Regions from separate parts of the Virgibacillus salexigens genome, predicted to be linked through region 4. Evidence: riboswitches for the same ligand, from Rfam matches in the RefSeq annotation. Region 4 holds a riboswitch; each other region holds the start of a gene.

Region 1 (3,169 bases), 1.0 Mb from region 4:
ATTTAAAAAGAAATGCTGGATAAATGTCATGGAAACTTGTATAGTGAAAGTGGAATGATATATTGGAGGGGATTGTTTTGAGCTTACCAAAGGAATTATTTTACACAAAAGAACATGAATGGGTAAAAAAAGAGGATGGCAATGTACGTATTGGTATTACGGATTTTGCCCAAGATGAACTAGGAGATATTGTTTTTGTTGAACTCCCTGAACCAGGTGATGAATTAGAGATCAATGAACCCTTTGGAAGTGTAGAGTCTGTTAAAACCGTTTCAGAATTATATGCTCCCATTAGTGGCAAGGTTGTCGAAGTGAATGAAGAATTGGAGGACAACCCGGAATATGTAAATGAGTCACCTTACGAAAAAGCTTGGATGGTAGTAGTAGAACCAAGCCAAAAATCAGAGTTAGACGAATTATTATCTGCTGATGGTTATGGAGAAATAATAAGCGAGGATTAATTAAATTTAGTTACAGTAATGGCTGATATGCAATTCAATTGCAATCAGCCTTGTTTTTACAATGAAGAAAATGATTCTATTCAGAGCAGAACTTGTACATTTATTATGAAAACAATCACTAAATAACAGTTTTTCATCATATAATATATGAAAACCTGTCGCTTGATTTTCTGAGGAGTGCTATGTGATGATAACGGATGAATTAGAAAAAATAATCATTGTAGAAGGATTGACAGATAAGAAACAGATTAAAAAGGTGATTTCTGAAGACCTAACCATCATTTGTACAAATGGAACTTTAGGTGTAGAACGTTTTGATCAACTTTTAGAAGATTATGCACTTGATTATAAAGACGTTTATATCCTAGTGGATGAAGATGAATCTGGAATAAAGTTACGCAAACAATTGGCTAGAGAATTACCACATGCTAACCATATTTATATTAGTAGTGAATACCGAGAAGTAGCTACAACACCTGAAAATATACTTGCTCAAACATTAGTGAGCAAACGGATCGCTGTTAATCCGATCTTTTTGATTTAAATTTCATATAGTAAGGTGATATTTTGCAATTAATTACGAATGATCAGCTGAAACAGGATAACTATCTGCTTTATATTTTTACCCCTTTTTGTGGAACATGTAATCTTGCAAGGACGATGCTTTCAAAAATAGAGTCGGTGCATCAAGAAGACATTTTTTATGAAATGAATGCATCCCTCCATCCAGAGTTTATGCAAGAACATCAAATTGAGAGTGTGCCTTGTTTATGTATAAAAAGAGATGGTGAAATTATAGAAAAGGTTTATGCTTTCAAAGATATTCCGAACATCTATAACTTTTTACTAACTTACAAACCTGAAATGTTTGCAAACAAATAAGTGAAAAGTCATTGACATGGGTATAACGGCATGCTAACATTTAGTTTATCGAAAATAAATAGATTCTTTACTCTTATCTTGAGCGGTGGAGGGACTGGCCCTATGAAACCGCGGCAACCTTCGACGAAGTTTATTCGAAAGGTGCTAATTCCTGCGAAGCATAGCTTTGACAGATGAGAGGACGAAATGACGAATTTCAAACGTCTTTCTGTTCTCTTACAGAAAGGCGTTTTTATTTATTTTATAGGGTACAATAATAGATAGTTTGAAATGAAGGAGGAAGACATGTGATATCGATAGAGGGTTTGAGTAAGATTTTTACATCAAACAAGACAGACACAACAGCCGTCGATAATTTGACCCTTTCGATTGATCAAGGAGATATCTTTGGTGTTATCGGTTATAGCGGTGCTGGTAAAAGTACTTTCGTTCGATTACTCAATCGCTTAGAGGAACCAACGAATGGACGAGTAGTTATTAACGATCAAGTCGTGACAGCATTGAATAAAAAGGATCTTAGAATAGCTAGACAAGATATTGGTATGATTTTTCAGCATTTTAATCTGTTATGGTCACGTACGGTGGAAGAGAATATTGCATTTCCATTAGAAATAGCAGGTGTATCGAAAGAAGAACGTTTAGAGCGTGTACATTCATTAATTGATTTAGTTGGGCTTTCAGGAAAAGAACAGTCCTATCCTTCACAATTAAGCGGCGGCCAAAAACAACGTGTTGGAATTGCGCGTGCATTAGCTAATAAACCATCTGTTCTATTATGTGATGAAGCAACTTCGGCTTTAGATCCAGAAACAACAAATGCGATTTTGGATTTATTAGTGGATATTAACCGACAATTAGGTCTAACGATCATTTTAATTACCCATGAGATGCATGTCATTCGCAAAATATGCAATCAAGTGGCAGTGATGGAAAATGGGAAAGTGGTTGAACAAGGAAATGTCTTAGATGTATTCTTGCATCCACAGCAGTCGGTTACCAAAAAATTTGTGAAGCAGGTAATGGGATCTGACGAGGAAGATAATGATATTAACCAATTAATTAAAAACAACGAGCAAGGGAAAATTATTAGGCTTCATTTTGTTGGGGAAACAACCAACGATGCTTTGATCAGCCAAATTATTAAAACATATCAGGTAGATGTGAGTATATTGCAGGGGAAAATCACACAAACTCAGGCAGGGGCTTATGGCACATTGTTCATCCAAATGGGTGGTAATCAGGATGATGTCACCCAAGCGATTACGTTTATTCGTGAACAAACCTCGGTAGAATTGGAGGTTGTCCGTGATGCTGACTGAATTATTTCCAAATCTTAAATTAGAAGACTTAACGACGGCAACATATGAAACATTTTATATGACAATTATTGCTTTAATTGGAACTTTCGTATTTGGAATATTATTAGGTTTATTATTATTCCTTACTAGAAATGGCGGTATGTGGCAAAATAAAGTACTGAACGTTACAACAGCATCGTTTGTTAATATCTTTCGCGCGATTCCATTTATCATATTAATTTTATTGTTATTTCCATTTACAGAGTTTTTAATGGGTACCATACGTGGGCCAAAGGCTGCTTTGCCGGCATTAATTATTGGTTCTGCGCCATTCTATGCAAGGCTAGTGGAAATTGCTTTACGTGAAGTTGATAAAGGGGTTGTAGAAGCTGCCAAAGCAATGGGAGCCAAAACAAGTACTATCATCTTTAAGGTGTTGTTACCAGAATCCATGCCAGCATTAATCTCGGGAATTACGGTAACAGCAATTGCATTAATCGGGTACACAGCTATGGCTGGAGCAATAGG
Region 2 (3,169 bases), 400 kb from region 4:
CTACATATTCCCAAATGGTTGTGTCGGATCCGCTTATCCCTACCTTTACTGTTGTAGCTGCATCACTACTAGAACAAGCAGTAATAACGATTGTTGATAGAATAAGTGCTAAAAACACAAATAATTTTTTCATGCTGTTCGCTCCTTTTTATCTTATCTTCTTCTTATTTTCTTAGAAATGAAATTACCGGTTGATTGCAGTCCTTGAACCATAACGACAAGAATACCAACTGTAATCAGCATCACCGTTGTATCAAAGCGTTGGTATCCATAGGTGATTGCTAGATCACCAAGACCACCACCGCCAACAGCTCCTGCCATCGCAGATGCGCCTACTAGCCCAATGGTTGCAATAGTGATACCTAATAATAAAGAACTTAACGCTTCTGGAATAAGGAAACGAATAATAATTTGCCACGGTGTTGCCCCCATTGCTTGAGCTGCTTCCATTACTCCTGGGTCAACTTCCAATAGAGAGTTTTCAATTAATCTAGCAATATAGGGACCTGCATACAAAATCATTGGGACAATTGCTGCCGCAGTACCAATTGATGTGCCAACCACTAATCTGGTAAACGGAATGACAGCGACCATAAGTATAATGAATGGAATTGATCGAAAGATGTTTATAAATGCGTTCAAAACCGTAAAAACCACTTTATTCTCCCATAAATGTCCTTTCCTTGTTACCACTAATAGAATTCCTAATATAAGTCCTATCACAAAGGAGAAAAGTAAAGAAATACCAACCATTAGGATTGTCTCCCATAATGCTGCTACAATTTGTTGGTTATCAACTAACATCTGCTAACACTTCCTTTATCGTGACATCTTGTTGGTGAATATGCATGATCACTCGGTTAATTTCCTTTTCGTCTCCATCAAATTTGACAATTAAATTGCCAAAAGGAATACCTTGTAACTCCGTAATACTCCCAAATAAAACATTCACTTCGACAGCATACTGCTTAGCTATTTGCGATAGTAACGGAGCGCCTGCTGAAGATCCAACGAATACAATACGGTATATCTGATGTCGTTCGTCTTGTGCTTTTACGAGTTGATAAACCGATTCCGGTATCTCATCATGCATCACGGAACGTACAAAATTTTTGGCTATCTCTGTTCGAGGTTGGGAAAATACGTCAAATACAGAACCAGCTTCCACCACTTTTCCACTATCCAAAACGGCCACTTTATCGCAAATTTCCCTAATTACACCCATTTCATGAGTAATGATTAAAATCGTTAAATTATATTCTTCATTTACTTTCTTTAATAATTGCAATATCGACTTGGTTGTTTCTGGATCGAGTGCTGACGTTGCTTCATCACATAACAACACCTTTGGCTTTGTGGCTAATGCACGTGCAATTCCAACACGCTGTTTTTGCCCTCCTGATAACTGATCAGGATAACTATTTGCCTTATCCGCTAGTCCTACAAATGCCAATAAATCGTCAACTCGCTTTTTCACTTCATTTTTTGGGATATTAGCTAATAATAAAGGCATAGCCACATTGGTATACACCGTTTTCGAGTTTAATAGATTGAAATGTTGAAATATCATTCCAATGCTTCGTTTTGCTTCCCTTAATTCCTTTGCTGAAAGGTTGAGTATGTCCTGACCATCTACGATTACTTTCCCAGAAGTTGGTCGCTCCAATAGGTTTACACAGCGGATGAGAGAACTTTTTCCTGCGCCACTAAAACCAATCACACCATATATTTCTCCCTTTTCAATTTGTAAATTCACCTGATCCAATGCTTTTACTTGCTGTTCTTTGCCGTTATATATTTTTGTTACTTGATCAAACGTAATCATGCTGTCACTCCCCTTCTAAATAAAAAAGCCTCTTCATCAAAGAAGAGGCTATCCATTACCCTCTTCTTATCTTTCAAGCATCATTCGCTTGCTGGATTTGGCACAGTACTTAATCGTCCGCTGCCGAGGTTTCTTAGGGCCAGTCCCTCCACCTCTCTGGATAAGAAGTATTAAAATTTTATGAACATGTAAACATTTTGTGTTCACGATCGATCATACAATCCTTGATGAATCGGTTTTAAAGGTGTTTACAAAAGAAAAATCCCTCCTTTTAATCAAGAAGAGATTCCATATGTGGCGCTCTCTTCTTATTTTCCAAGCACAGTAGCTTGTTGGATTTGGCACAGTACTTTTAACAGTCCGCTGCCGAGGTTTCTTAGGGCCAATTCCCTCCACCTCTCTGAATAAGAAGTATTCGTTAATATAATTATGATGATTATTAGATTACTACGCTTCTTTCATTCTGTCAATCACTATTTTGAAAAAATTTTAAAATTTTCCGCTTTCCTTTATGTAATTTTACCTATCGTTTATTGCGTTCCTCTAAAATTTCTGTATAATAAAATTAGTGATAATGATTCTCATTATCATAAATGGAGGAGGTACTTATATGCGAAATTCAGATATAACAGATGTAACGATCGTTGGTGGCGGACCAGCAGGATTATATGCATCTTTTTATAGCGGCATGCGGGACTTATCCACTCGCATCATAGAATATCAACCGAAACTAGGTGGTAAAGTACATGTATATCCTGAAAAAATGATCTGGGATGTTGGCGGATTAACCCCAGTAACTGGAGCAACATTAATTGATCAAATGGCGGAACAAGCTGTGACTTTTGATCCAGAAATCGTTCTAAATGAGAAAGTCACAAAAATCGAAAAGAATGAAGATCAGTTATTTGTCCTTACGTCTAACTCTGGGAATCAATATGTAAGTAGAACCGTTATCCTCGCTGTTGGTGGTGGTATTTTAAATCCGATTAAAATCGATATTGAAGGAGCAGATCGATTTGAAGTAACCAATCTCCACTATACGGTACAAAGCCTTGAACATTTTAAAGGAAAGAACATTATTATTTCTGGTGGAGGCAATTCTGCAATTGATTGGGCAAATGAATTTGAGCCTATTGCTAATCAAGTACATATTGTACATCGCAAAAATGAATTTAAAGGTCATGAGGCCCAAATTCAGCAATTAATGAATTCATCCGTCCATGTTCATCTCAATTCAACGATAGAGAAGTTGCATGCAAATCAAGAAGGAAATCTAATTGACGCGGTAAGTATTCATAACCATGAAATCAACGAGTCAATAAGATTAGAAACAGATGATCTAAT
Region 3 (3,169 bases), on a different contig from region 4:
AGATGCTTTTCTTATGACTGATTAAAAGAGGGTGGCTACCCTTCTGAATTTAACAGATGGATGAACGGTCTTATAGTCGCATCCACGATTGCCGTTATGAGACTTGGAGATAATCAGGGTCAGTATAGAAAGGGAGGATAAGATGGATGAAACAGAATGGGATATACAAGAAGTTAAGCGTTTAAAAAAGAAGCAGTTAATCCAATACAATTTTGGGATGCTGTTTTTATTCCTTCTGTTTGCTTATTATGTAAAGACAGGTGGAACGTTTTTAGCTTTTTTAATTCTTTGTTGCGTGTTTTTTTGGATTATGGCAGCGCATACATTATATACCCTTAAGACAGGAAAGATGATTGGTACAAAGACAAACAGGCTTGTCCAGGCTTTTGACAGGGATCACAGGGGAGAGAGGCGCTGGAAGCGAAAAACAATGACAGAGGCTGTCATCATCAGTATGATTAGCGTTATTTTTACGGTGCTTTTGTTTATGATCAACTTTGACTCAGTAAAATTAGATTTTCCTTCTGATACTTTCCCGTTAATCGGGGGTTGGTTAGGATTTAATATAGGAGAAATCGTCAGAATGAATAATTTATAATAAACACTTTGATATTTTACAGTTACCTACATATAATTCTATCAATCAATTATTCATAAGAAAGGCTAATGCCATTTATTATAAAGTGTATCAAGATTATCAAAGGAGAAAGGGTGTTATTAATGAGAACCCCAAGTAGATATTCAGTGTTGATTGCTTTATTAATATTGATTGGCATCACATCGTTTGTAGTTTTATGGAATATGATTCCTGCCAAAGGTATAGCCTTTATCTTACTGGTAATTGTATCAGTAGTTACTACTCTTTCGTTAATTGGAACAATACTTTCTGCAACAGAAATCTACAAGGCAAAGGATCTGAAACACAGAATAATAAATATAACTTGCTTAGTAGTATCACTCACAACTTTTTTGATACCTATCACCTTTAATTTGCTCCCTAACTTAAAGATGTAAGTTTATGAATGGAGTATTCATCAAACGGGTACTTATCCTGAATAAGAACTTGGTCCATCGACCAGCATAAAGGGGCTATGAATATGTTGAGTTATTATAGTAATCTTTCTTCAGGGGTATGCGATATAGATAAATACATTGGTCTTTCATTTGATGATGTGGAATTTTATAGTGACAGATTAGCTTCCTGTAAGGGGGAAATTCGTGAGCCGGGAGTTGGGACGGGTCGAGTGTAATCGGAATTTTATTTTACGGCCTACTTGTTGCTTTTAGAGGTGTTATATTATCTCTTCGATATAATGGTCATTTTATTGAAGAAAGAAGGGGAATAGAAGGGGATGTTTCTATATAATGCATGTTGCGATTTAAGAGGGATTTTAATATCGATACCTTACGTCAACTAGCTTTCTTCATAGCTATCACTGATGTAAGCAATGTATGCGAACCTATTTAAAAATTCTGCAAAAGCTATTGACAAAGCTGGGAAGCTCCTATAAAGTGATTATTAAATTAAAATGATATACAATTATTTCCTTATAAAGAGTCGGGGGAGGAATCTGGTCTTTTGATCCCGCAGCAACCTCATGTTAGAGATGAAGGTGCTAAGTCCAGCAGACAAATTGTCTGAAAGATGAGGGTAAATGATCATACCTAAGCCCTTGTCCTTTGAAGGATAAGGGCTTAAAATTTTTTTAATTATAAACCATACTATATTGATCGGAATACTTTAATTAAAAGGAGTGTGTTGCAGCTTGAGAAAATTAATCATATTCTCACTCGTTGGTTTTTTTGCCCAATTAATTGATGGATCGTTAGGAATGGCATTCGGTTTAACATCCTCGTCTTTACTACTAGCATATGGAGTAGCCCCTGCAATCGCATCAGCTTCCATTCATATGGCGGAGATTGCTACTACAGCGGCATCGGGGATTTCCCATTATAAATTTGGCAATGTCGATAAAGGAATTGTATTTCGCTTGATGATTCCTGGAATGATAAGTGCGTTTTGTGGGGCAGCTTTTTTAAGTAGTATACCTGGAGATTTGATTAAGCCTTATATTTCTGGCTTCTTGCTTCTCTTAGGGATATATATCCTCTTCCGTTTTTTAATAATAAAGACAGATACGGGATCGAATGGGAAGCATCGGCAATTGAAGCATCGTTTTTTATATCCTCTTGCTATGATTGCGGGTTTTTTTGATTCCGTAGGTGGTGGTGGCTGGGGGCCAATAAATACCCCTGTGCTCCTTTCCCGAAAAGGAGCAGTGCCTCGTAAGGTAATTGGTACGGTGGATACAAGCGAATTTGGTATTACTATTTCTGCTACGTTAGGCTTTGTAATGTTTTTAGGATGGGAGCAGATTAATTGGATTTGGGTGTTAGCGTTTGTCATTGGTGGCGTATTTGCAGCACCACTTGCTGCTTGGCTTGTTCGGAAAATCCCATCCTTTATCCTTGGCGTATTAGTAGGAGGTTTTATTATTCTAACAAATGCCAATACGATATTAACAGAGATAGCTGTTGCTTCTAATATAACTACAATTATTTATGCAATAATGATTATCGGTTGGATTATTTCGATTGTTACGGTGGTTCGAAGAAATAGCAAATCAGCCAATCAATTCCAAAATGCGGGATAGCAACCAAGATACCCACCGAGTAGGTTTTGGCGGGTATCTTAGTTTATTCCTCTTCCATCATTCCATAAGTGAAACTGTTTTCTAATGTGAACAATTTGTCCAATATGGTATGCGTTATGCATGGTTATATGCGCAATGGTTTCTTCCCAGTCATGGAGGTGTATCGATTCTTTCACTACGCTTTCCCATTCGGAGTATAGGCTGTCGATTTTTAAAAGCGCTGCATCCCAGGAATGATTTTCATTATTATGAAATGTTTCCTTGATTGTTTGTAATGGATGATCCTTGTCCTCCATTTGTTTAAAGCGGTTTAGATGTTTCTCGTTGTAGTAAATTAAATGATTGATAATCTCCCGAATACTATTGGTTTCATCCATGCTTATCTTGGAAGCATCTTCTTCTGTCAGGTCCTTCACTGCAGTTTGGAAGGACACAAACCAGCCATCCGTATCATGGACAGCCTTCAGCTGTAATAATAGTAATTCCTTTGGAGTCATTAAACGTACCTCCTTTTT
Region 4 (3,169 bases):
TGAACGCAAATTCATATTCATATTCGTCAAACATTTCAAGGTAGTTCCAGTCTGCCTCCACATTGGCAAAATCCTCTGTGAAAGAACCTGTTTTATTATTCGAAGTATTAACATCTATATCCCCTTCGATACTCAAAGGACCAATTGGCCCATCCGTATCTGTTAACATTAAAAATGTTTGTACATGACCTTGTCCTGGGTAACTGTTATTTTGGCGCTCTGGAGGGATGAATACGATACCATGCGCGATAGTTGCTCCTTCTAAACGAATTCGTTGATTCGTTATCGGCTTCTCTTCATGAAGAGTAACAGATTTCTTATCCCTATCAACCTGAATATAGTCCTGATCAATATGAACAGTCATTCCATTAATTTCGACTTTTCCTTCTTTTCCTTCTGCAGTTACATCTTTTATTGCTTCTGTTACTTTTCCATTCAATTCGTTAGATGGTTTGACAACCTCTTCAGCGGCTAATACATTTTCAATATGCAAAGGAGTAAGCAACAGTACAAATGCGAAAATCGAAATAGACAATTTTCGTTTCATTTTTTACCTCCTACAATATTGTTTGCCGGCATATATTTATCTTATCACTTGAATTTTCAGAAATAAATAGGAAATTTGTAATTTTTTGTTATTTTGTAACAGATAAATGCTCCTATGGTAGTGAGAATGAAGTAATAGATATTTCCAACTATTGCTACAGTAAAAATCTTCGCGAGAGCATTGTTATTGCTTTTTTCCATAAGTAATTCTAAACTTGCTTACTATATAGATAACATTCTTGGAAAGAAGGGAACATATGAATACAAAACAGGATAAGTCTGGGATGATTTATACTGCTGGAGCCTACATCCTCTGGGGGTTCTTGCCGATTTACTGGAAACTCTTGGACGATGTATCTCCAGGAGAAACGTTGGCTCATCGCATTCTATGGTCATTTATTTTTATGTTTTTAATCGTTTTATTTATGAGACGATGGCCGGACTTTATTCATGAGTGGAAACAATTGCTACACAATAAAAAGAAATTATTCGGAATATCTTTAGCGACTATTGTTATTAGCATTAATTGGCTTACATTTATTTGGGCTGTAAATAGCAATCATGTTGTTCAAGCTAGCTTAGGATATTATATTAATCCGCTTATTAGTATTTTACTTGGTATTATTGTGTTAAAGGAATCTTTCAGTTCACGTCAGGTTCTCTCTATTATACTAGCAGCTATAGGAGTCATTTATTTAACATTTAGCTATGGAGTATTCCCTTGGGTATCATTGTTACTTGCAGTTAGTTTTGGACTCTATGGGTTGCTCAAAAAAAAGGTGGATATTGGTCCCATGATTGGGTTAACGATAGAAACAATGCTTATCGTACCAATTGCTGTTTTATATTTGGTGTTACTTCCGAATAACACTTTTCAATTTGTTTCATTCCTTTCAACTACGAATCTATTATTAATGGGTGCAGGAATTATGACTGCTGTACCTTTATTACTTTTTGCTAATGGTGCGAAACGAATATCCCTAGCAATGGTTGGCTTTTTGCAGTATATTGCACCAACGCTTATGTTATTTTTAGGTGTATTTTTATATAATGAAACATTTACTTCCGCACATCTGATTGCTTTCTTATTTATCTGGATTGCTTTAATCAACTTTATGTTGGCTAGTTATCAACGACCGATTAGAAGAAATGCGAAAATCTAAGATAGAAATTTCTCAAAACGAGTTGACAAGTAGAAGCGAATGCTTATATAATATTCAGTAATTTACTAATAAAACATCTCTTATCAAGAGTGGTGGAGGGAATAGGCCCTGTGAAGCCCGGCAACCTGGAAGTGATTCAAAAGATTACTCTTTCGGTGCTAAATCCTACAGATCAAATCTGTGATCTGGAAGATAAGAGGAGGAACGGATAAACCCAAGCCCTCTTCTTAAGAAGAGGGCTTTTTCATTCTTCCTCTTCCTCCAGACCCAAATTTCAAGGAGGATTATTACATGGTAAAATTTAATCAACAAAATCCAGAAACAATATTATTGCATGGCGGGCAGGTGCCTGACCCTAGCACTGGTTCTAGAGCAGTACCAATCTATCAAACAACTTCTTATGTGTTCCGAGATACCGAACATGCGCAAAACCTGTTTGGTTTAACAGAACCTGGTAACATCTATACACGAATAGGAAACCCCACTGTAGATGCATTCGAACAGCGAATTGCAGCACTTGAAGATGGTGTCGCAGCTGTAGCCACTGCTTCCGGGATGGCAGCCATTACCTTTGCAATACTTAATGTTGCTAGTGCAGGTGACGAAATTGTAGCAGATAGTAATCTTTATGGAGGGACCTATAACTTATTTGCAAATACGCTTCCTCGATATGGCATAACCGTAAAATTTGTTGATGGCACAAATAAATCTGAAGTTGAAGCTGCCATTACAGAAAGGACAAAGGCTGTATTTGGAGAAATCATTACCAATCCAAGCTTACAGGTGTTTGATATAGAAGAAGTGGCCGGAATTGCACATGCAAATGATATTCCATTAATCATTGATAATACGTTTGCACCATATATTGCTAAACCCTTAGCTTGGGGTGCAGATATTGTAGTTCACTCTGCAACGAAGTGGATTGGAGGTCACGGAACCGCAATTGGTGGTGTAGTTGTTGATGGCGGGAGGTTTAATTGGAATAACTCAAAATTCCCTGGTTTCATCGAACCAGATGAAAGCTACAATGGACTTAAGTTTGTTGATGTTGGTCCCGCTGCATTCGCAACCAAGTTAAGAGTGCAATTACTACGCGATATAGGGGCGTGCATTAGTCCGCAGAACGCATTTTTATTGCTACAAGGATTAGAAACATTACATTTGCGGATTAGTCAGCACAATAAGAATGCGAAAGAGATTGCAGCTTTTTTAGAAGACCACCCTTCCATTGAATGGGTAAATTATCCGGGATTAGAAAAACACCCTTCCTATAGATTGACGAAAAAATATTTTAGCGAGGGAGCCGGATCAATTATTACCTTTGGTATCAAAGGTGGGCGGGAAGCTGGAAGAAAACTGATTGATTCCATTGAATTGTGGTCTCATGTAGCTAATGTAGGGGATGCAAAATCATTAATAATCCACCCTGCATCAACTACCCATCAACAGTTAACTGCTGA

What was found. Region 4 has a riboswitch for S-adenosylmethionine ahead of BN990_RS02350 (PLP-dependent aspartate aminotransferase family protein). Riboswitches for the same ligand answer to the same signal wherever they lie in the genome.
Region 1: it holds a riboswitch for S-adenosylmethionine, as region 4 does, so the genes downstream of both, BN990_RS06895 (methionine ABC transporter ATP-binding protein) here and BN990_RS02350 (PLP-dependent aspartate aminotransferase family protein) in region 4, are expected to answer to the same signal.
Region 2: it holds a riboswitch for S-adenosylmethionine, as region 4 does, so the genes downstream of both, BN990_RS00450 (methionine ABC transporter ATP-binding protein) here and BN990_RS02350 (PLP-dependent aspartate aminotransferase family protein) in region 4, are expected to answer to the same signal.
Region 3: it holds a riboswitch for S-adenosylmethionine, as region 4 does, so the genes downstream of both, BN990_RS17775 (sulfite exporter TauE/SafE family protein) here and BN990_RS02350 (PLP-dependent aspartate aminotransferase family protein) in region 4, are expected to answer to the same signal.

What each region holds. Positions count from the first base shown of each region.
Region 1 covers NZ_CCDP010000001.1:1,525,217-1,528,385, forward strand. Annotated here, with positions in the region: gene gcvH (glycine cleavage system protein GcvH) at 78-461, shown strand; gene BN990_RS06885 (toprim domain-containing protein) at 649-1,005, shown strand; gene BN990_RS06890 (thioredoxin family protein) at 1,029-1,343, shown strand; SAM riboswitch class I at 1,414-1,523, shown strand; gene BN990_RS06895 (methionine ABC transporter ATP-binding protein) at 1,631-2,662, shown strand; gene BN990_RS06900 (methionine ABC transporter permease) at 2,652-3,169, shown strand, end outside.
Region 2 covers NZ_CCDP010000001.1:89,057-92,225, forward strand. Annotated here, with positions in the region: gene BN990_RS00440 (MetQ/NlpA family ABC transporter substrate-binding protein) at 1-133, opposite strand, end outside; gene BN990_RS00445 (methionine ABC transporter permease) at 154-804, opposite strand; gene BN990_RS00450 (methionine ABC transporter ATP-binding protein) at 794-1,825, opposite strand; SAM riboswitch class I at 1,889-1,992, opposite strand; SAM riboswitch class I at 2,131-2,236, opposite strand; gene BN990_RS00455 (NAD(P)/FAD-dependent oxidoreductase) at 2,436-3,169, shown strand, end outside.
Region 3 covers NZ_CCDP010000002.1:984,019-987,187, reverse strand. Annotated here, with positions in the region: gene BN990_RS17785 (hypothetical protein) at 143-598, shown strand; gene BN990_RS22095 (hypothetical protein) at 1,098-1,250, shown strand; SAM riboswitch class I at 1,546-1,652, shown strand; gene BN990_RS17775 (sulfite exporter TauE/SafE family protein) at 1,767-2,654, shown strand; gene BN990_RS17770 (DinB family protein) at 2,693-3,151, opposite strand.
Region 4 covers NZ_CCDP010000001.1:489,194-492,362, reverse strand. Annotated here, with positions in the region: gene BN990_RS02360 (HNH endonuclease signature motif containing protein) at 1-547, opposite strand, end outside; gene rarD (EamA family transporter RarD) at 804-1,709, shown strand; SAM riboswitch class I at 1,787-1,908, shown strand; gene BN990_RS02350 (PLP-dependent aspartate aminotransferase family protein) at 2,001-3,169, shown strand, end outside.